2 regions of the Caulobacter sp. GW456-12-1-14-TSB4 genome follow, and region 1 is predicted to be linked to the other one. Evidence: predicted binding sites of a transcription regulator. Region 1 holds the regulator's gene; the other holds the start of a gene.

Region 1 (10,997 bases):
AGGCCTTCGAAGATCGCGGCGACGGCGGCTTCGGTCGAGCGCTCACGATCGGTGTCCTCGACGCGAACAAGGAACTTCCCTCCCGTATGGCGTGCATATAACCAGTTGAACAGCGCCGTGCGGGCGCCGCCGATATGCAGGAAACCGGTGGGCGAGGGGGCGAAGCGCGTGACGACGCCGGAAGAGGTGGGGTTCGACATGGGCTTCAAAACTGTGGGGCTGGAGGCCGAAATGGCGTCGATGGGCGCGAACCGCAAGGTGGCTCGGGCGGGGCGTCTTAGCACGCCGCTTCGCGCCGGGCCTAGCGGTTTTCCGCATCGCGGCGAACTTGGCTTAACCGTCAAAAATACAGTGGTTTCGGTATGTTAGGCGCGGAACTTGCCGAGGTCGCGTCTGCCGCGCCAGCGGCGCGTCTGTCGTGGTCGGCCCTGAAGGCCGGGCTGCTGACGGAAGGGCGAGTCAATCTGGATCGGGCGTTTCTATGGACGCCGGTGGCGTTCGGTCTCGGCGCGGCGGGCTATCTGGAAGCTGGAGTCGAGCCGAAGCTCTGGATGCTGGCTTTGGCGGCTGGAGCGCTGGCGGCGATCTGGTGGACCGGCCAGCGCTGGAACGCGCCACGTGGCTTCGTCGTGCTGGTCAGTCTGATGGCGTTCGGGGCTACCGGCGGTCTGGCCGCCAAGATTCGCAGCGACCGCGTGGCGGCTCCACGGATGGCTGGGGAGCGGGTCGTGCGGCGGGTGGACGGCTTTGTCGTGGACGTGGTCAGTCCCGGCGCGGGCGGGACGCGTTTGCTGATCGCGCCGGTGACCGTGTCCGGCCTGCCGCCGGAGCGCACGCCTCGCCGCATTCGGGTGACGATCGGCGAGAACGAGACGCCGGCGCCAGGGCAAGCGGTGCGACTGCGGGCCATGCTGGGACCGCCGCCGCCGCCGGCTGCGCCCGGATCCTACGACTTCGCCCGCGACGCCTGGTTCGACTCGATCGGCGGCGTGGGGTTCGTGATCGGCGAGCTGGGGGAGACAGGCCTCGATCCGCCGCCCTGGCGACTGAGCCTGACCATGGCGATCAACGCTTTCCGCTGGGACTTGGCGCAACGGATCTACAACAGAATGGGACCGACCAGCGGCGGGCTCGGGGCGGCCATGGTCACCGGCCACGAGGCGTGGATTCCCCAGGCGCAGACCGACGCCATGCGTGCCTCGGGCCTGGCGCACATCATTTCGATCTCAGGCCTGCACATGGCCATCGTCGGCGGCTTCATGTTCGGCGCGGTGCGGCTGGGCGTCGCCGCCTGGCCGTGGCTGGCGCTGCGGGCGCCGGGCAAGAAGATCGCCGCCGTGGCGGGGCTGATAGCGGTGCTGGCCTATCTGGTCATCTCCGGCGCGCCGCCCCCGGCCGAGCGCTCGGCGATCACCGCCAGCGTCGCCTTCCTGGCCATCCTGTTCGACCGCCGGGCGATCACCCTGCACGGCCTGGCCGTGGCGGCGCTGGTGATCCTGGCGATGAAGCCCGAGACCGCCGGCGAGCCCGGCTTCCAGATGTCCTTCGCCGCCACCGCCGCCCTGGTGGCCCTGGCCGAGAGCTGGCCGCAGCCGGTGAAGGAGATTTCGACGCCATGGTGGATCCGCTGGCCGCAGGCGGGTTTCACCTGGCTGGCGGCCTCGGTCGCGGCGAGCCTGGTGGCGGGCCTGGCCACCGCGCCGTTCGCCATGCAGCACTTCAACCGCGTCGCCGTCTGGGGCCTGCCGGCCAATCTGGCGGTCGCGCCGCTGTCGTCGTTCGTGATCATGCCGTTCCTGGCGGTCGGGACCCTGCTGGAGCCGTTCGGCCTGGGCGCGCCGTTCCTGGCCGTGGCTGGCTGGGGCGTCGACGCCATGCTGGCCATCGCCAACGGCTTCGCCGATGCGCACGGCGCGCAGCGGATCGTCGCCAGCGCGCCGCCGCAGGTGCTGGTGGTCGCTTTCCTGGGTCTGATGGTCCTGTGCCTGTGGCGCGGCCGCCTGCGCTGGATCGGCGCGCCCCTGGCCCTGGCGGTCGCCCTATGGCCCAGGCCTGCGCCGCCGGACGCCTGGATCGCCAATGACGGGGCGACGGCCGCCGTCCGCTCCGGCGACGCGGCCGTGCTGCTGCGCACCGACGCCAAGCGGTTCGGGGCCGAGCTGTGGGCGCGTCGGCGCGGCCTGACGCCGGCGACCTGGAGCCTCTACGCCTGCGACAAGCGGATTTGCGCGCCGGAACTGGGCGCGCCCGTGCGGCTGTCACTGGTCTGGGGCCGAAAGACGCCCGACGCCGAGACGTTGTCGGGCCTGTGCATCCGCAGCGAAGTCGTGGTGATCCGTGGGCCGGCGCCGCCCAGGACTCCGCCGCTCTGCGCCGAGACCGTGCTGCTGGCGGCCGAGGATTTCGCCCGCGGCGGCGCCGCAGAACTCTATCGCCGTTCCAACGGTTGGCGCATCGTCTGGGCTCAGCCATTGCGCGGCGATCGGCCGTGGAGTCGTCCAGAGGAGAGCCGCCTGCTGACAGCCGATGTCACCAGCGGCGGGTAAAGCTTCAGCAGCACCACAGGAGTTGCCGCCATGTCGAACCCGTTCGCCGCCCGCCGCGCGGCCTTCCGCGCCCTGCATGCCGAGGGCTGCTTCGCCCTCCCGAACCCGTGGGATATCGGCAGCGCTAGGCGGCTGGAGAAGCAGGGCTTCCAGGCTCTAGCCTCGACCAGCGCCGGCATGGCCTGGGCCCTGGGCAAGGACGACGGCCAGGTCACGCGCGACGAGGTCATCGAACATCTCAAGATGCTGTGCGCCGCCACCGACCTGCCTGTGAACGCCGATTTCGAGGCCGGTTTCGCCGATAGCGCCGAGGGCGTTGGCGAAAGCGTCACCCTGGCCATCGAGGTCGGCGTTTCGGGCCTGTCGATCGAGGACTGGTCGGGCTCGGCGCTCTATGACCTGCCGGTCGCCGTCGAGCGTCTGAAGGCCGCCCGCGCCGCCATCGACGCCTCGGGTCAGGACGTGATCCTGGTCGGCCGCACCGAAGGCTATCTGCGTGGCGCCCGCGACCTCGCCCCGACCCTGGAGCGCCTGAAGGCCTATGCCGCCGCCGGCGCGGACTGCCTCTACGCCCCGGCGGTCACCGATCCGGACGAGATCAAGGCCATCGTCGAGGCCGTGGCGCCCAAGCCGGTCAACATCCTGTTCTGGGGCGGCGACATGTCGGTCGAGAGCCTGGGCGCGCTGGGCGTGCGCCGGGTCAGCACCGGCGCGGGCCTGGCCGTCGCCGCCTGGGCCGGCTTCGACGCCGCCGCCAAGCGGCTGGCGGAGGAGGGGCGGCTGTAGCCCCGATACGAAAAGGCCCCGATCCTCAAGCGAGGTCGGGGCCAATTCTCAAGTCGCCGAAACGGCCTAGTGGTAGCGGCGGATCAGGCCCACCAGCTTACCCTGCACCTCGACTTGGTCGGGGCCGAAGATGCGGGTCTCGTATTTCGGGTTGGCGGCTTCCAGGGCGATCGAGCCGCCCTTCTTGCGCAGGCGCTTGAGGGTGGCTTCCTCGCCGACCAGGGCGACGACGATCTCGCCCGAGGTGGCGGTGTCGCCCTTCTTGATGATCACGTAGTCGCCGTCGAGGATGCCGGCTTCGATCATCGAGTCGCCCTGCACCTCGAGGACATAGTGCTCGCCATTGCCCAGCATGGCCTCGGGCACCGGCAGGCGCTCGCGCTCGTGCTGGATGGCGTCGATCGGGGTGCCGGCGGCGATCTTGCCCAGGATCGGCAGGTCGCGGCTGTCATTGGCCGGAGCGGAGGACGAGACCGGCGAGGGCGGGGGCGAACCGCCGCCCTCGAACACCTGCGGGCGGAACGCGCCACGGCCCTTGGGCGGGGCGGCCGTCGTGGCCTGCTGCGGCAGCTTCACCACCTCCAGCGCCCTGGCCCGGTGAGCCAAGCGGCGGATGAAGCCGCGCTCTTCCAGGGCCGTGATCAGCCGGTGGATGCCCGACTTGGACGCCAGGTCCAGGGCCTCCTTCATCTCGTCGAACGAGGGGGAGACGCCGGTCTCCTTGATCCGCTCGTGGATGAACATCAGCAGTTCGTGCTGCTTGCGGGTGAGCATGATGACCTCGGCTGGAGCGCGGAACAAACCGCAAACCTTGCGAATGTTCTCTAGGCGTTCCGCGTTAAAGTCAAGTCGAGCGTCGTTCGCCCGAGAAAGGCGAGGAAAATCAATAGCTAGCTTGGCCGGTAAGGCAAATAGCGCCCAGAATCAAAAGCTTAACGAAAGCTTTCAGGCGCGCTTGCGGGCGATGATGATGTCCTGGTCCTGCATCGGCTGGCGGCGCCAGACGCCCAGGGCCTGGTTCAGCACGTCGAGGCCCAGGGCCTCGTACTGCGCCAGGATCGGCTCTAGGTCGTAGCCGATCACCGCCTCGGGCAGTTCCGGCGTCGCGGTCCAGCAGCCGTCCAGGGCGTGGACGAAGTCGAAGGCGATCTGGCCATTGCCGGTGTTGGCGCGGGCCTCCTCGTCGATCAGGTACCAGGAGACGATGCTGGTGCCGTGGGGCTTGAGCACCCGGGCGATCTCGCGCGCGAACTGGGCCTGGTCGGCGGCCAGCAGGTGGGTGAACACCGAGCCCAGCCAGACATAGTCGAAGCTGGCGTCCGGATAGGGGAAGACGAAGGCGCTGGCCGGCTGCGCGCCGCCCGGATTGTACCGGTCGCTGTGCATGTCGGCGTGGACGAACTCGAAGCGCGGGTCGCCGACGGCGATGTTGGCTTTGCACCAGTCGATGGCCTGGGCCATGACGTCGAAACCGGCATAGCGGCCGGCATCATTCAGATAGTCGACCAGCGGGGCGGCGGCGCGGCCGATGCCGCAGCCGACGTCGAGGAAGGCGTGGTGCGGCTGCAGGCCGGCGGCGACGAACAGCTCCTTGAACTGCTGGCCCACGCGGATGAAGTCGGCGTCGGCGGCGCCGACCAGGTGCCAGAGCTCCTGCGGCGCGGCGACGGCGTCAACGGCCGGCGGCGGCGTGGGCGTCAGCGACAGCGCGCGACGAAGCTTGGACAGGAACGCCCGCATCCGATTCCTTTCAGGAAGAGCGGCGGGACCCTAGCGAGCGATCAAGCTTCAGCCAACGGCGCTCTTCAGTTCCGGATGCTTGGGCGTGACCGGCGCATAGAACGCCGCCAGCACGGCCAGGTCCTTCTCGTAGTCGCCGCTGGGCGTCATGGCCGGACCCAGGCCGACCACCTTGCGCTTGTAGTCCATGAAGCCGGGCACCATCGGCACGCCGGCCTTCAGGGCGATGTTGTAGAAGCCGGTCTTCCAGCCGCCGGCCTTGCCGCGCGTGCCCTCGGGCGCGATCGTCAGCATGAACTCGTCGCGCCGGGCGAACTCGTCGGCCATGGCCTGGACCGTGTCGCGCGATTGCGAGCGGTCGATCGGCACGCCGCCCAGGTCCTTCATCAGCCTCTCGAACGGCCAGCGGAACAGCGAGGCCTTGCCCATGAAGCTGAGCTTCAGGTTCAGCGCGTCGGCCGCGCCCAGGAAGTAGACGAAGTCCCAGTTGCTGGTGTGCGGCGCGGCGATGATCACGAACTTGCGGGTCGTGGTCGGGGCCGCGCCCTCGATCGTCCAGCCCTCGCGCTTGAAGAAGGCGACGAGGGACCAGTTCACCACGCGGGCGATCCAATGCATGCGCGTTTCCTCGCGTGGCGGCTTCTTGTTGAGGAGACTGTGATCGGGCGGGACGGAAAACGCCAGATGGCGCGTACCCGATCCGTCAGCCGAGCAGGGCCTTGGTGGCGGCCGTGACGTCGGCCTGGCGCATCAGGCTTTCGCCAACCAGCATGGCCTTGGCGCCGGCGGCTTCCATCCGCACGACGTCGTCGTGGGTGAAGAGGCCGCTTTCGGTAACCAGCAGGGCGTTCTTCGGAGCCTGCGCCGCCAGCCGTTCGGTGACGGCCAGGTCGACGACGAAGCTCTTCAGGTCGCGATTGTTGATGCCGACGAGATCCGAGCCCAGGGCGCCGGCGCGTTCCATCTCGGCCTCGTCATGGACTTCCACGAGGGCGTCCATGCCCAGGCGCTTGGCCTCGGCCATCAGCTCGGCGGCCAGGACGTCGTCGATCATCGCCAGGATGACCAGGATGGCGTCGGCGCCCAGGGCGCGGCTCTCGGCCACCTGCCAGGGATCGACCAGGAAGTCCTTGCGGATGCAGGGCAGGGCGGTCGCGGCGCGGGCGTCGATCAGATAGGCGTCGGCGCCCTGGAAGCTGGGGCCGTCGGTCAGCACCGACAGGCAAGCTGCGCCGCCGGCTTCATAGTTGCGAGCCAGGGCCGGCGGATCGAAGTCAGCGCGGATCAGGCCCTTGGACGGCGAGGCCCTCTTGATCTCGGCGATCAGGGACAGCTTGCCGGGCGCGTGGCCGTGGATCAGGGCGCGCTTGAAGCCGCGCGGCGACGAGGCGTTCTTGGCCGCGTTTTCGAGAGCGCCCAGCGTGCGGCGGCGCTTGCGGTCGGTGACCTCGTCACGCTTGTAGGCGGCGATCTTGGCGAGGATGTCGGTCACGCGGGTGCTTCCGTATTGGTGGCGGCCACCAGGCCGGCGAGGGCGACCTTGGCGCGGCCTTCGTCGATGACGTCGGCGGCCAGTTCGATGCCCTCGACCAGGGTCTCGACCTTGTCGGCGACCAGGAAGGCCGCGGCGGCGTTCAGCAGCACGATGTCGCGATAGGCGCCCTTTTCGCCGTCGAACAGGCGGGTGAGGGCGGCGGCGTTGAAGTCCGGATCACCGCCGGTGATGTCCGACAGCGAGGCGCGCGGCAGGCCGACGGCCTCCGGCGTGATCTTGAACAGATGGATGCGGCCGTCGCGCCATTCGGCGACCTCGGTCTCGCCCGTGGTGGTCAGCTCGTCCATGCCCGAGCCGTGCACCGACCAGGCGCGCTCCGCGCCCAGCGCGCCCAGGGCCTTGGCGATCGGCTCGACGAAGCGCGGGGCTGAGACGCCGACCACCTGACGCTTGGCGCCGGCCGGATTGGTCAGCGGGCCCAGCAGGTTGAAGATGGTGCGGAAGCCTAGCTGCTGGCGGATCGGCGAGACGTGCTTCATCGCGCCGTGATGGGCCTGGGCGAACAGGAAGCAGATGCCGACCTCGTCCAGCGCCTTGCGCTGTTGCTCGCGCGTGGCGTCGATATTGACGCCCAGGGCGGTCAGCACGTCGGCGGTGCCGGACTTGGAGGTGATGGCGCGGTTGCCGTGTTTAGCGACCTTGAGACCTCCACCGGCGGCCACGAAGCCGACCGCCGTGGAGATGTTCAGCGTGTGCAGGCCATCGCCGCCGGTGCCGCAGACGTCGATGACCTCGTACGGATGCTCCAGCTGGACGGCGGCGCGGCGCATGGCGCGGGCGCAGGCGGCGATCTCGCCCACCGTCTCGCCGCGCAGGCGCATGGCGGTGACGGCGGCGGCCACCTGGGCCGGAGAGGGCTCACCACGCAGGCAGGCGGCGAAGAACACCTCGGCGTCCTCGTCGCCCAGGGTCTGGCCGTCGGCCAGCTTGGCCAGCAGCGGCTTGAAAGCGTCGGACATGATCGGCCTAGACCCAGATCTGCGCGTCGCGCTTGACGTTCGCCAGGTCCATGAAGTTGGCCAGCATCTGGTGGCCGCCCTCGGTGGCGATCGATTCCGGGTGGAACTGCACGCCGAACACCGGACGGGTCTTGTGCTGCACGCCCATGATCTCGCCGTCGTCGGTCCAGGCGGTGACCTCCAGCTCTGCGGGCAAGTCCTCGCGGCGGACGGCCAGCGAGTGGTAGCGCGTGGCGGTGAACGGGTTGGGCAGGCCCTTGAAGATGCCCTTGTCGTCGTGGCGGACCTTGCTGACCTTGCCGTGCATGACGGCCTTGGCGCGGATCACCTCGCCGCCATAGGCCTGGCCGATGGCCTGGTGACCCAGGCAGACGCCCAGGATCGGCAGGTCGGCGGGCGCGCTGGTCAGCAGCGGCAGGCAGATGCCGGCCTGGTCCGGGGCCTTGGGACCTGGCGACAGCAGGACGGCGGCCGGCTGCAGGCCCAGGGCCTCCTGCACGGTCAGGGCGTCGTTTCGGTAGACGACCGTCTCGGCCCCCAGCTCGTTCAGATAGTGGACGAGGTTGTAGGTGAAGCTGTCGTAGTTATCGATGACGAGGATCATGACGCCGCCTTTCGGGTGTCAGGTTCTAGCGCGCGGCGGGCCGATGTGTAGCGCCAATTTCGCCTGCGGCTTTCAGTAACGGTTACAGCGGTCACGGAGCCCGGCATGATGGAAGCCATGGACCCGAGTGATTCCGCCCTGGACCCTGTCGCCGTCGCCTATGTCCGCGCGCTGCTGCGGCCCAAGCGTCGCGCCCAGAAGATGGCGCCGGTGCTGGCCGCCGCGGCCTTCGCCGCGTTTTGCGCGCTGGCCTTCGCCACGGTGATGGTGCTGGCGCCGCCCGCGGTCACCCAGCACCTTCCGGACGACCGGCTCGGCGGTCCCTAGTCCAAAGGGAAGACAGCCCTAAGGCTCAGCTGAATCGCCAGGCTTCCTCGGCCGCGCGCTTGAGGGCGCGGGACTTGTGCAGGGTCTCGTCGTATTCGGCGTCCGGATCACTGTCAGCGACGATGCCGCCGCCGGCCTGCACGTACATCATGCCGTCCTTGACCAGCGCCGTGCGCAGCACGATGCAGGTGTCGACCGAGCCGTCGGCGCCGAAATAGCCGACCGCGCCGGCATAGCCGATGCCGCGCTTCTCGACTTCCAGCTCGTCGATGATCTCCATGGCCCGCACCTTGGGCGCGCCCGACAGCGTGCCGGCGGGCAGGGCGGCCATCAGTACGTCGACCGGATCGACGCCGTCGGGGGCGGTGCCCTCGACGTTCGAGACGATATGCATCACGTGGCTGTAGCGCTCGATCTTGAAGCTCTCGGTCACGCGGACGTTCGGACCCTTGGGACGCTCAGCTGGGGCGTTACGGCCCTGGTGGTTGAGCATCGCCACACGACCGACGTCGTTACGGCCCAGGTCCAGCAGCATCAGGTGCTCGGCGCGTTCCTTGGGGTCGGCCAGCAGCTCGGCTTCCAGCGCCGCGTCCTGCTCGGGCGTGGCGCCGCGCGGACGAGTGCCGGCGATCGGCCGGATGGTGATCTTGTTGTCGCGCAGGCGGACCAGGATCTCGGGGCTGGAGCCGACGAGATTGAAGCCGTCCAGATTCAGGAAGAACAGGAACGGCGACGGGTTGGTCCGGCGCAGCGAGCGGTACAGCGCGAACGGCGGCAGGTCGAAGGGCGCTCGGAAGCGGTGGCTGGCCACGACCTGGAAGATGTCGCCGGCGGCGATGTAGTCCTTGGCCTTGGCGACCACGTCGGCGTAGTCGGCGCGGCTGACCGGGGTCGTGAATTCCATCGGATCGCGGGCCGGACGCGGGGCGTCGTGGCCCAGCGGACGATGCAGGTCGGCCATCACCGCCTCGATCCGCGCGCGGGCGGCGTCGTGAGCCTGCTTGGCCGAGACGCCGGCCTGCGGGCGCACGGCCGTGGTCAGGATGATCTCCTGGGCGATGGCGTCGAAGATCGCCACGATCTGCGGGCGGGTCATGATCCCGTCCGGCAGGCCCAGCGTGTCTTCGTTGATGTCGGGCAGGCGTTCGACCAGACGGACCAGATCGTAGCCCAGGGCGCCAAACACGCCGGCGGCCATGGGCGGCAGGCCCTTGGGCAGCTCCATGCGCGAGCGCGCCACGAGGTCGCGCAGGCTGTCCAGCGCGCCGCCGGGCTGGGGCGTGTAGCGGCCGGCGGCGATGTCGTCGCCTTCCGCGATCTCGGCCTGGTCGCCGCGGCAGCGCCACACCAGGTCCGGGTTCATGGTCACGATCGAGTAGCGACCGCGCCAGGCCCCGCCTTCGACGCTTTCGAACAGGAAGCTGTAGGGACGCGCCTGGGCGATCTTCAGATAGGCCGAGACCGGGGTCTCGAGATCATCGATCAGGCGGGTCCAGACGACCTGCTGCCGTCCGGAATCATAGGCTTCCGAAAAGGCGTCGAACGCGGGTTCCAGACTCATTACTCGGCTTTCTTTCCGCCCTTGGCGGCGTCGGCCTTGGCCAGCGCCTCGGTGTCGACGCCGATGGCCTGACGGGCCAGGGTCAGGTTGCTCTTGCTCTTCAGCTGGGTCTTGGCGGCGCCGCGGGCGGCCTCGCCGAGGTCGCGCATCAGGCCTTCACCGGCCTGGGCGCCGGCCATGGCCGCGATCTGGGCGATGGCGGCGGTCGGGGCCGGGCGGACCGCTTCCAGCTTGGCGACCACATAGGCCTCGCCCTGCGGGCCGGCGCGGGCGGTGAACGCCTCGCCGTTCTTGGCCTGGAAGGCCGCGCCCAGGAACTCGCGGCCCAGGCCCATGTGCTGCTGGGCGTTCTGGCGCGACAGGCCCGGGACCTTCTGGACCTTGGACTGCACCGAGGCGGCGACGGCCTCGATCGACTCGCCCTTCTTGACGCGGGCGACCAGTTCGTCGGCCTTGGCCTTCAAGCGCTTGGTCAATTCCTGGCCCATCCAGACGGCGGTCAGTTGCGGCTTGATCTCGGCCAGCGCCGGCATGGCGGCCGGGACGACCTTCTCGACCTTCACGGCGTAGTATTCGCCCTTGCCCAGCTCGATCAGCTCGCTTTCGCCGCCTTGCGACAGGCCGAAGGCGGTCTTGACGATGTCCGGCGTCAGGCCGGCGACCGGCTGGCCGGTCTGGTCCGCGCCTTGAGCGGTGATGGGCGCGGTCGTCAGCACCAGGGCGCCGGCCTTGCTGGCCGCGGCGAGCAGGTCGGCGCCGCCGTCATGGGCGTCCTGATAGGTCTGGGTCTGGTCGTAGGCCTTGGTCTGGGCGGCTTGGGCGCGGACCTCCGCTTCGATCTGCGGACGCACGCTGTCCAGCGTGGCGGCCGAGCCGGCGGTGATCTTGGCGACCTTGACCACCGAGACGCCCAGCTCGC
Region 2 (10,997 bases), on a different contig from region 1:
TGTCCACCATGTCGGCCCTGATCACCCAGGCAGGGCAGAAGGGCGAGACGGACGGCGAGATCAAGCGCATGCAGACCGCCCTGACCCGCGGCCTGGGCGAGGTCAGCACCTATGTCCAGGGGCTGTCGCTGGACCAGTTGCGCCTTACGACCGGCGCGGTGATGACCAGCGACAAGGCCACGGTCGGCGTCCCGAAGAACACCACCACCTATACGACCGACAAGCTCTATACCGGCCAGGCCGACGACGAGGTCCCGAAGTTCAAGGGCGACGTGTCGTTCAATGTCGCGGTCAAGAGCTTCGGCGTCACCTCGAACATCACCATGGACCTGTCCGAGATGGGCTCGACGCCCCGGACCATGTCCAATGTCGTCACCTACATGAACGGCAAGATGAAGGCGGCTGGGCTGAGCACCAGCTTCCAGGTGCAACGCACGGCGGGGCAGGCCCAGACGGTCCAGGTCGGCGGCAAGCCCGTGACCCTGCCGGCCACCGGCGACGACTTCGCCCTGAAGGTCAACGGCGACATCGCCGAGCAGGTGACCTTCAGCGCCCCGACGACGGCCCCGGCGGTCTATGTCACGACCAAGGCCGGCGATCCGGACCCGGACAAGAACGCGGCGACCGACGACGCCAAGTACGAAAACACCCTGACCAAGTACAGCGCGGCCGGGACCGGCGGCGGCGCCAACGCCGGCGCGCCGGGCGGCAAGGTGTTCAGCGAGACCCTGCAGGGCACGATCAACAGCGTCCGCAAGTCGGTGACCGGCGCGGACGGCTCGGTCTACATGCTGGCCGACGTCGATACCGAGGTCGACGGCAAGCTCGACCTCAACGGCCAGCCGATCAAGGGCGAGAGCGACGTCGCGTTGCTGAAGTACGACAGCGCTGGCCATCTGCTTTACGCCCGCACCCTGGGCGCGACCGACGAGGCCAAGGGCCTGTCCCTGGCCGTCGGCGACGACGGCAGCGTCGCTGTGGCCGGTTCGGTCACCGGCCGCCTGAACGGCGCGGTCAACGGCCCGATCAATAGCGGCGACACCGCCACGACCAGCGACAGCTTCGTCACCCGCTACGACGCCAAGGGCGACGAGCAGTGGACGGTGCGTCGCGGCGGCATGCAGGACGACGAGGCCACGGCCCTGGCGTTCGGCTCGGACGGCGTTCTCTATGTCGGCGGCCGCAGCAAGTCGGACCTGCCTGGCGCGGTCGGAACCGACCCCAGCGGCGGCTACGACGCCTATCTGACGGCCTTCGCCACAGACTCGGCCGGCAAGCCCCAGGCGCTGTTCACCCAGAAATTCGGCACGACCGAGAACGACAGCGTCTCGGACATCGTCGTCAACGGTTCCCAGGTCATCGTCGGTTCCAAGGAGAACGGCGCGGCCAAGCTGCGCAGCTTCGACGTCTCGTCCAATGTCGTGACCGAGACCGTCCGGCAGATGGACCAGTACGGCGCCTATCAGAACGTGCCGGTGACCTACACCAAGAACGCCACGGTCACGGCCGGGGCCGCGCGCGACCTGGGCTCGCTGGGGGGCGGCGACCTGGTCGGCCTGAAGATCGACGGCGGCCAGCTCTATGTCGGCGGCTCCACGGCCAATGGCGGCCTGTCGATCGGCGGTTCCACGGGTGCGGCCGCGGGCGGCATGGACGCCTTCGTCGGCCGTATGTCGCTGGATCTGTCCAACAACAGCAATGACGCGGTGACCTACTACGGCGGCGCGGGCGACGACACGATGACCGGGTTCGACGTCTCGAACGGCACGGCCTGGCTGGTCGGCTCGGCGGGCAAGAACCTGGACGGCGTGTCGACGATCGGGACCAAGGACGGCTATGTCGCCCAGGTCAATGTCGGCACGGGTAATGTCGACTGGAGCCAGCACCTGACCGGCAAGGACGGCTATGCGACCCCGACCTCGGTGTCGGTGGCCAAGACCGGCGCCTCGTCGCTGGACGCCCTGGGCCTGCCAGCCGGAACCATGAGCTTCACCCAGTCCGACCGTATCGTCTCGTCGACGGCGGCCCGGGCCGGCGACACCTTCCAGATCCGCACCCGCGAGCGCGGCAACCTGACCACGATCACCATCGAGGCCAACGACACGCTCGAGACCCTGGCCGACAAGATCAAGAAGGCGTCGGGCTCGCGCGCCAAGGTCGAGACCGCCACCAGCGGCAACAGCCGGGTGCTGAAGATCAGCCCGGCCTCCAACACCTCGACGATCGAGATCGTGGCGGGCAAGGGCGGCACCGACGTGCTGAGCGCCCTTGGCCTGGCCGGCGGCGTCGTGCGCGCCACCAAGGACGACCACGGCAAGCAGGTCTCGGCCGACGGCGGCGGTCCGGTCTACGGCCTCAGCCTGCCGGCGGAGCTGGACCTGACCTCCGAGGCGGGGCGCAAGAACGCCACCATGGTCATCCAGCGCGCCATGTCGTCGGTGCGCAGCGCCTATCGCGAGATCGCCGACACGGCCATGGGCATCAAGAGTGACGACCCGAGCAAGCCAGGCAAGACCAACGGCACGGTGCCGGCCTATCTGACCAGCCAGCTGGCGAACTACCAGGCCGCCCTCAGCCGCCTGACAGGGGGCGGCTAGAGCGTGATAGCCGAAAGTGGTCGCCGGTTTCGGCGGCCATCACGCTCTACTTCCTAGAGGCGCGAGCCTACTTCTCTGTTCCAGATGTTTCATCTGGAACAGGCAGGCTGCGGCCCCATTTCTGGCCCACTGAGCTTGAAAGCGTCATCGACGCGTCGTAGCCAGGGGCCATGGACTTTCTGAAAGATCGACGGATCATCCTCGGCGGCGGCGCGGCGCTCGCGTTGCTGGCGGGTCTTGGCATCGCCGTGGCCCTGATGTCGGGCCACGACAAGAAGCCGGACGAGGCTCCTCCGGCCTCGCGCGGCGGCCTGATCGTCGAGACCGGACGCGACGACGACAGCAAGCTGGACCCCGCGCGGCCGCTGCGCTGCTTCGTCAGCGGGACCTTCGTCGGCGAGATCACCCTGGCCGAGTGCGCCAAGAAGAACGGCGTCGCCACCGGGGCCCTGGACGTCGGCGTCGACGAGACGGGCGCCCTGGCCGCCGCCGACCAGGCCGGCACCGTCCTGACCCCGCTGCCGCCGACCCCGACCGTCACCGCGCCCGCCGCGACGACGCCGACCCCGGCCACGACGCCCAGCGCGACGACCAGCGCCTCGACCAACACGCCGCTGGCCGCCTGCTGGCGCTATGCCGGCAACGAGTGGCGCCGCCTGCCGGGCGACATCACCCTGAACGCCTGCGCCCAGCAGCTGTACGGCGGCCGTTGCGAGAAGACCGGCGGCGCCACCTATGGCCGCTGGGGCGAGGAGACGCTGCGCCTGGTGCCGGGCCGCGTCGAGATCTCGTCGGACAACCGCAGCTTCCACACCGCGTTCGATCAGGGCCCCAACTGCTCTATCCCGAACGGCTGATAGGTTTATAAGTGTAATCCATGAGCAAGACCGTCCTCGCCGTCGCCGCCGTCCTGGCCGTTTCCAGCCTCGCCCTGTCGGGCTGCGAGAAGCAGACCAAGGCGCCGTTCGAGCAGGGCGTCTGCTTCCAGGTGGCGACCAACAAGGACGGCACGCTGCGCTACAATCCGGTCGCCCGGAACGTGCCGCAGATGGAAGAGTGCGCGGCCACGCTGGAAGGCGTGCGCATCCGCTTCGTGCGCATGGGTCAGTCCAACAGCGTCGGCATGGTCGGCGCCTACCAGGGCTCGTTCATCTTCCTCGAGAAGGAAGGCATCTATGTCGGCCAGACCTATGAGGGGCCGCGCTTCATGTCGCTGGTCCGCACGGGCGACGGCCGCCTGGCCGTGCCGGGCGCCATCCGCCGGCAATAGACTTGCGAGAGGCGGGTAGGGCGGTTCCTCCGTCCACAGCCGTCTTTCCCGTCCACAAGAACGTTCCAAGAACAAAACTTGCGCGCATCGTAAGCTGTCGTTAACGTCTCGCTCCAGATTCCGGCGCGAGGGTCGCCGGGCGAGAGCAAGGTCAAGTGATGGCGGGCAGCGTCAACAAGGTCATTCTGGTGGGCAATCTCGGGGCCGATCCCGAGATCCGCAGCCTCGGTTCGGGCGACCGCGTCGCCAATCTCCGCATCGCGACGTCCGAGACCTGGCGCGACCGCACCAGCGGCGAGCGCAAGGAAAAGACCGAGTGGCACCGCGTCGTGATCTTCAACGACAACCTGGTGAAGGTCGCCGAGCAGTACCTGCGCAAGGGCTCGACCGTCTACATCGAGGGCGCGATCCAGACCCGCAAGTGGACCGACAACACCGGCGTCGAGAAGTATTCGACGGAAATCGTGCTGCAGAAGTTCCGCGGCGAGCTGACCATGCTGGGCGGCCGCGGCGACGGCGCCGGCGCTTCGTCGGGCGGCGGTGACGAGTACGGCGGTGGCGGCGGCTATTCGGGCGGCGGCGGCAACTTCGGCGGCGGCGGTCAGCGCAGCCAGCCCAGCGGTCCGCGCGAGAGCTTCTCGGCCGACCTGGACGACGAAATCCCGTTCTAGGCCTAAAGGCCAAGCGATGTGGAAGGCCGTACGACGAGCCATCTAGAGCCGACGACGGCCCCTCCACGGGGGCAGCGGCGGGCGATCCGGGGACGGTCGCCCGCCGCTTTCGTTTTCGGCGATGTTACAAGCTTGTCCTCAGTCGGAGGTTGTGTTCTCCTTCCCACATCTTAGGAGGATGCGCGATGCGACAAGTGCTTCTGGGTATGGGCGTGCTGGCTCTGCTGGCGAGCGCGTCGGCTGTTTCCGCACAGCCGCTGTACGGGAACTTCACCGGCACCATGATGGGCGATGCGGCCCGCGAGAATGGCCTTCAGATCGAAATGGGGCGGCTGCGGGATCGCCCGACCGGCGGCGCGCGGCAGGGCATCTGCCCTCTGGTCCGAGGGGCTTCGGCCGAGGTCAACGCCTATGTCTCCGCGCGCCTGCGTCAGGTCGCCAACGACGTCGGCGCGCAATACGCCCACACGCGGTGCGAACCCAACATGGTCGTGCTGTTCTCGTCCGAGCCTCAGCAACTGGTCGATGAGGCCTCGCGCGCGGGGCGGTTCAACTATCGCGGCGTCACGCCCCAGAAGGCCGAGGCGTTCAAGACCAGCACTCAGCCGGTCCGCTGGATGCACGGCACGGCCGCGCCCAGCATGAAGACGCGGGACGCGCGGCCCTACAACTCGCTGGTCGTGATCGACGCCAACAAGGCCGCCAACGTCAAGGTTTCGGCCCTGGCCGACTATGTGACCATGGTCTCGCTGGCCGACACCCACACCCGTTCGGCCCCGGCCGACGGCACGATCCTGAACCTGTTCGATGACGCCAAGGCCGCGCCCCAGACGATGACGGAGGCAGACCGGGCCTATCTCCGCGCCGTCTACAGCGTGCGATAGGGGCAGAATACGATGCGGTCCTGGCTTGTCGGTCTGATCCTGGCCGCGTCGATCCCGATGACGACGCCAGCGGTGGCGCAGGATGTTCCGCCGCTGGTTTCCGAAACCTTGGTGGTCAAGGGCGCCAACCGCGACCGGACGCTGAGTTATGTCCGCGCCGCGACCGCGCTGTCGGATGGCATGATCAGCCGACGCTTGCAGGTGTTGTGTCCGATCGTGGCCGGCGCCGGCAAGGACGTGGACCGCTATGTCCGCTCACGCCTGCGCGAGGTGGCGAGCGAGGTCGGCCTGCAATTCGCGGCCGAGACTTGCTATCCCAACCTGATGATCCTGTTCTCGCGTGAGCCCAGGGCCATGCTCGAACAGGCGCGCCGTCGCGGCAAGATCCGCTACGACCGGATCGCGATGCCTCGCATCGACCGCTTCAAGGCCACTTCCAGTCCCGTGCGCTGGGTGAGCTATACCGACGACGTCCCGGCCTATGGCGCGCTCTCGGACAGCAGCAGCAGCGTCCAGTCGATGCGGGCGCCGGACAGCCGTATCGTCCAGACCAGCGCCAGCCGCCTGTACTACAGTCTGGTGGTGATCGACGCGCGCAAGACCGAGGGCGTCGAGATCGGGGCCCTCGCGGACTATGTCAGCATGATCGCGCTGGCCGACATTCGCCCCGACGTCACCCAGGTGGACCAGGCCTCGATCCTGAACCTGTTCGCCGAACCGGACGGGCCCAAGCGGATGACGGCCTCCGACCGGGCCTATCTGCGCGCCCTCTACAAGCTGAAGATGGACCGGCTCGCGCCTGACCAGGTGGTCGCTCTGTCCGAGGGCATGGCCACTGAGCTTGAGCGCTAGGCTGGATCAGGCGTCCGGCGGACGGTACGTCACCGAGACCTCGAAATAGGCCGCATAGCCATTGTCGCCCGTGACGTTGGCGATGGCGTAGTCGTCGCCGGCCGCCACGCTGGGCGTGATCGCGCCATTGCGGACGCCGCGCATCACCGTCGTCGAGCCGCTGACCAAGTCGAACACGATGTCCGCGCCGGGCGGCGGGTTCGGGATGGACCACGCCAGGGTCCCGCTCGCGTTGGGCTGGATCAGCGGGAAGGCCACGCTGTAGCGGCCGCTGCGCTTGTCGAGCTTGGTGGTCGAGCCGCGCACGACCGTGGTCGGGTAGCCGGCGGGCAGCTGGACCAGCGAGGTGTTCAACCAGGGCTGCGCCGGCTCGGCGCCATAGTAGGGCGGCATGATGGTGCCGAGCGACGGCTGGGGCGCCCAGTCGCCGGGCGCCAGGAACACCGCCGTGCCCCGCTTCTCGCTGTAGGCGCAGGCCCCGAAGGTCGAGATGTTCCACAGCGTCTGCTTGTAGACCGCGTAGTCGGCGTTGTGCCGGGCATAGGTGGCCTCCCAGCCTTCCAACTGCAGGAAGGAGTTGTACATGCTGGGGTTACAGGTGATCTCGGCCACGGTCGGGCAGCACAGCAACGCCACCAGCAGCGGGCAGTTCGGCGGCGCGCTGTTGCTGGTGATGTCCGGCACGTATTGGCCGCAGATATTGGTCAGGCTGGTATAGTGCGAATTGCCGGGATCGTGCCGTCGATAGGGCGCCAGCGCCGAGCTGCTCTTGAACAGCGACCACAGAGCGCCGATCGACTGCCCATAGGCCAGGTCATAGGCCGCGTGGACGGCCACGAAATGCGCCCCGTGATAGAGCAACTCCAGGAAGCCTGAGACCACGTCCATGTCCCAGGCGTCGCTCGGCTTGAACACGCTTTGCTGATAGCCGGAGACGCCGTAGATCGGCGGCTGCCCGGTCGGCGCGCTGACCGCGTTCAGCGTCGGAACGTAGAGCGACAGCGCGTTGTCGCCGAGATAGCCCGCCAGGAAACCCAACGCCGCCGCGTCGCTGGGCGGGCAATGGTCGAAATCGGTCTGGTCGTAGGGCAGGCCTTGCGACTGTCGCCAGGCGGCCAGCCAGACCGGCAGGATCACCGGCAGCTGGTCGGAGAAGGCGGCGGTCAGGCCGCCGGCCGCGATGGCGTTCGTGATGACGCTGGGCGAGCGGACGTCCGTATCGAACAGGCTGTCGATGAACTGCGGAAGGTTCGTGAAGTCCGCATTGATCGGCACGACGGGCATGGCGTTCTCCTCGAGAGAACCGGAGGGCCATCAAGGCCCTCCGGCCGCGTGATCAGGCCAGTTTCTGCAGGTTGATCGTGCAGGAGGCGTCGTGGTGCGGCAGGTTGTTGATCGACATGTTCGAGGTGTAGCCGCCGGGCGAGGTCACGTTCACATAGGTCGTGCCGGTGCCGTAGGGGTGGTTGTAGTCGAAGTTGAAGGCCTTCCCCGAGCCATCCTGGAAGGTGTAGCTGAAGCTGCCTTGCGGACCGACCAGGCCGCTGTTCTCCGTGTAGAGGACGTCCTGACCCTGGTTGGGCAGCGGGTTGGGGCCCGAAGTGATCTTGATCGCTTCGCCATGGATCGTGACGACGTTGCCAAATTGCAGCGTGGTCCCGGTCTGATTGACGACGGTGATGGTGAGCGGACGAGCAGCCATTTGCCTTCTCCCTATATCGTTATGGGCGCAATCTTTGATTGCGTCGCTTTTCGAAGCAATTTTGAGTGTAATTGCACAACCTGGGGGAGGATGTGCGATAATGCACCTAATAGTTGCTTTTTATAAATCGCAACTCTGAGGGCGCGCCAGGTGGGCTAGCTCAGCAGCACGCTCGGCCGCTCCCATCGGTAGCGAACCGTATCCACCTGGCGCCCGCCGGGCACGACCTCGGCGTATCGCGCCACCTCGACGCCGCCTTTCCGTTCGTAGAACTCCAGCGCGTCCGCGTTCGGGGCGTAGACCTCCAAGTGCAGCGGCGCGCCCTCGTGCTCATCGACCAGCCATCGCGCCACCTCGGCTAGCAGGGCCGTGCCGAGGCCGCCGCCCTTGCGCTCGGGCGCGACATGCAGGTTGTCGATCAGCAGGCCGACCGCCGGGTTCAGCCGGAACGAGGCATAGGCCAGTCCGATCGGCTCGCCGCCGTCCATCGCCGCCAGGATCAGGTCGGCGGCAGGGTCGAAATCCTCGAACCGCGCTCGCCAGGTCGCCAGCGAGACGGCGAACAGCGCGTGGTCCAGATAGGCGTCGCCATAGAGGCCGCGATAGGCGACCTGGCGGCTGCGGGTGTGCAGATCGGCGATGGCGTCCGCGTCATTCTGGGACATTCCCGGAGAGAGGCCGAGTCGGACGATGTGCGGTTCCATGCACAACAGGGAAACATCTCGCGGCGCGAAGACAAGCCGCTCCAATCATCCGGTTTCGACGCAAGTCGCGGATTTGCGGCGCGATTGCCCGAAACCTCGCCAAGTCGCCCAGATGGACAACGTTGTCATTGGAAATATTTGCCGAATTCTCTTGTTAGCGCCGGGAACGCGAAGCGCCAGTGGACGCGTTCTTGGACACAGTGCTACTGAGACGCCCGGATATTGCACTGCGGGATCACGATAAAGCAGCGCTGTTCCAGGGTGAGACGACCTCCAAAGAGAGGCGCGACCTTCTTCACTGATCGCAGGGTGAGAACATATGCCGGTTGATACTTTGACCAAGGCCCGTTGGGTGTACGCATTCGGTGGGGGCGGCGCGGATGGCGACGCTTCGATGAAGAACCTGCTCGGCGGGAAGGGGGCCAATCTCGCGGAGATGTCGTCCCTGGGCCTGCCGGTGCCGCCGGGCTTCACGATCACCACGGAAGCGTGCGTCCACTACTATTCGAACGGCAAGCAGTACCCCGCCGAGCTGACCGAACAGGTCGCCACGGGCCTGGCCAAGGTCGAGGAGCTGACCGGCAAAAAGTTCGGCGACGTCGCCAACCCGCTGCTGGTCTCGGTGCGCTCGGGCGCCCGGGCCTCGATGCCGGGCATGATGGACACGGTGCTGAACCTGGGCCTCAACGACCAGACCGTCGAGGGCCTGGCCAAGCTGTCGGGCGACCGGCGCTTCGCCTATGACAGCTATCGCCGCTTCATCCAGATGTACTCGAACGTCGTGCTCAATCTGGAGCACCACATGTTCGAGGAGATCCTGGACGACCACAAGGATCGCCTGGACGTCCATGTCGACACCGGCCTGACGGCCGACGACTGGGCCGCGGTGATCAAGGACTACAAGGCCGCCGTCAGCGACCAGCTGGGCAAGCCGTTCCCGCAGGACGCCCAGGAACAGCTGTGGGGCGCCGTCGGCGCCGTGTTCGCCAGCTGGATGAACGACCGCGCCAAGTTCTATCGCCGCATGCACGACATCCCCGAGAGCTGGGGCACGGCGGTGAACATCCAGTCGATGGTGTTCGGCAACATGGGCGACACCTCGGCGACGGGCGTGGCCTTCACCCGCAACCCGTCGAACGGCGACAACCGCCTCTATGGCGAGTTCCTGATCAACGCCCAGGGCGAGGACGTGGTGGCGGGCATCCGCACGCCGCAGTCCCTGACGTTGGCCGCCCGCGAGGAGATGGGCGACGTCGCCCCCTCGATGGAAGAGGCGATGCCGGAGGTGTTCGCCCAGTTCAAGTCGGTGGTGGAGACGCTGGAGCGTCACTACCGCGACATGCAGGACATCGAGTTCACCGTCGAGCGCGGCGTGCTCTACATGCTGCAGACCCGCAACGGCAAGCGCACCGCCAAGGCCGCGCTGAAGACGGCCGTCGACATGGCCGCCGAGGGCGTGATCAGCAAGGAAGAGGCCGTCGGCCGCGTCGAGCCGGCCTCGCTGGACCAGCTGCTGCACCCGACCATCGATCCGGCCGCCCACCGCGACGTGATCACCACGGGCCTGCCGGCCTCGCCCGGCGCGGCCACCGGCAAGATCGTGTTCGACAGCGATGCGGCCGAAAAGGCCAATGCCGCCGGCGAGAGCGTCATCCTGGTGCGCGAGGAAACCTCGCCGGAAGACATCCACGGCATGCACGCCGCGCGCGGCATCATCACCGCTCGGGGCGGCATGACCAGCCACGCCGCCGTCGTGGCGCGCGGCATGGGCCGTCCCTGCGTCTCCGGCGCGGGCGATGTGTCGATCTTCCCGAAGGAAGGCCTGTTCCGGGTCCGTGGGCGTGAGTTCAAGGCCGGTGAGATCATCACCATCGACGGCTCGACCGGTGAAATCCTGGCCGGTTCGCCCAAGATGATCGAGCCCGAGCTGACCGGCGACTTCGCCACCCTGATGGGCTGGGCCGACCAGGTCCGCCGCCTGAAAGTGCGCGCCAACGCCGAGACGCCGCTGGACGCCAAGACCGCCCGTCAGTTCGGCGCGGAAGGCATCGGCCTGTGCCGCACCGAGCACATGTTCTTCGACGACACCCGGATCGCCGCCGTGCGCGAGATGATCCTGGCCGACGACGAGAAGGGCCGCCGCACGGCCCTGGCCAAGATCGCACCGTTCCAGAAGGCCGACTTCGTCGAGCTCTTCACGATCATGGAAGGCCTGCCGGTCACGATCCGCCTGCTGGATCCGCCGCTGCACGAGTTCCTGCCGCACACCGAGGAAGACGTGCAGGCGGTGGCCGAGGCCACCGGCCTGGACGCCGCC

The links. The regulator LexA, encoded in region 1, represses DNA repair genes until DNA is damaged. The targets are predictions, from matches to a motif close to ATGTTCNCNANNTGTTCT.
Region 2: ssb (single-stranded DNA-binding protein) is a predicted target of LexA. The motif match lies at 3,925-3,942, and genes of this name have one in related genera.

Annotation. Positions count from the first base shown of each region.
Region 1 is NZ_JBWKZF010000013.1:4,007-15,003, reverse strand. Features, by position in the region: gene gltX (glutamate--tRNA ligase) at 1-200, opposite strand, end outside; gene AC07YH_RS13815 (ComEC/Rec2 family competence protein) at 363-2,546, shown strand; gene AC07YH_RS13810 (isocitrate lyase/PEP mutase family protein) at 2,577-3,332, shown strand; gene lexA (transcriptional repressor LexA) at 3,399-4,106, opposite strand; partial or broken gene AC07YH_RS13800 (class I SAM-dependent methyltransferase) at 4,278-5,078, opposite strand; gene AC07YH_RS13795 (lysophospholipid acyltransferase family protein) at 5,121-5,690, opposite strand; gene trpC (indole-3-glycerol phosphate synthase TrpC) at 5,776-6,564, opposite strand; gene trpD (anthranilate phosphoribosyltransferase) at 6,561-7,586, opposite strand; gene AC07YH_RS13780 (anthranilate synthase component II) at 7,594-8,190, opposite strand; gene AC07YH_RS13775 (hypothetical protein) at 8,308-8,517, shown strand; gene trpE (anthranilate synthase component I) at 8,543-10,078, opposite strand; gene AC07YH_RS13765 (peptidylprolyl isomerase) at 10,078-10,997, opposite strand, start outside.
Region 2 is NZ_JBWKZF010000002.1:153,141-164,137, reverse strand. Features, by position in the region: gene AC07YH_RS02730 (autotransporter outer membrane beta-barrel domain-containing protein) at 1-2,597, shown strand, start outside; gene AC07YH_RS02725 (hypothetical protein) at 2,768-3,454, shown strand; gene AC07YH_RS02720 (hypothetical protein) at 3,475-3,867, shown strand; gene ssb (single-stranded DNA-binding protein) at 4,026-4,538, shown strand; gene AC07YH_RS02710 (hypothetical protein) at 4,724-5,422, shown strand; gene AC07YH_RS02705 (hypothetical protein) at 5,435-6,274, shown strand; gene AC07YH_RS02700 (hypothetical protein) at 6,281-7,558, opposite strand; gene AC07YH_RS02695 (hypothetical protein) at 7,611-7,976, opposite strand; gene AC07YH_RS02690 (GNAT family N-acetyltransferase) at 8,132-8,641, opposite strand; gene ppdK (pyruvate, phosphate dikinase) at 9,000-10,997, shown strand, end outside.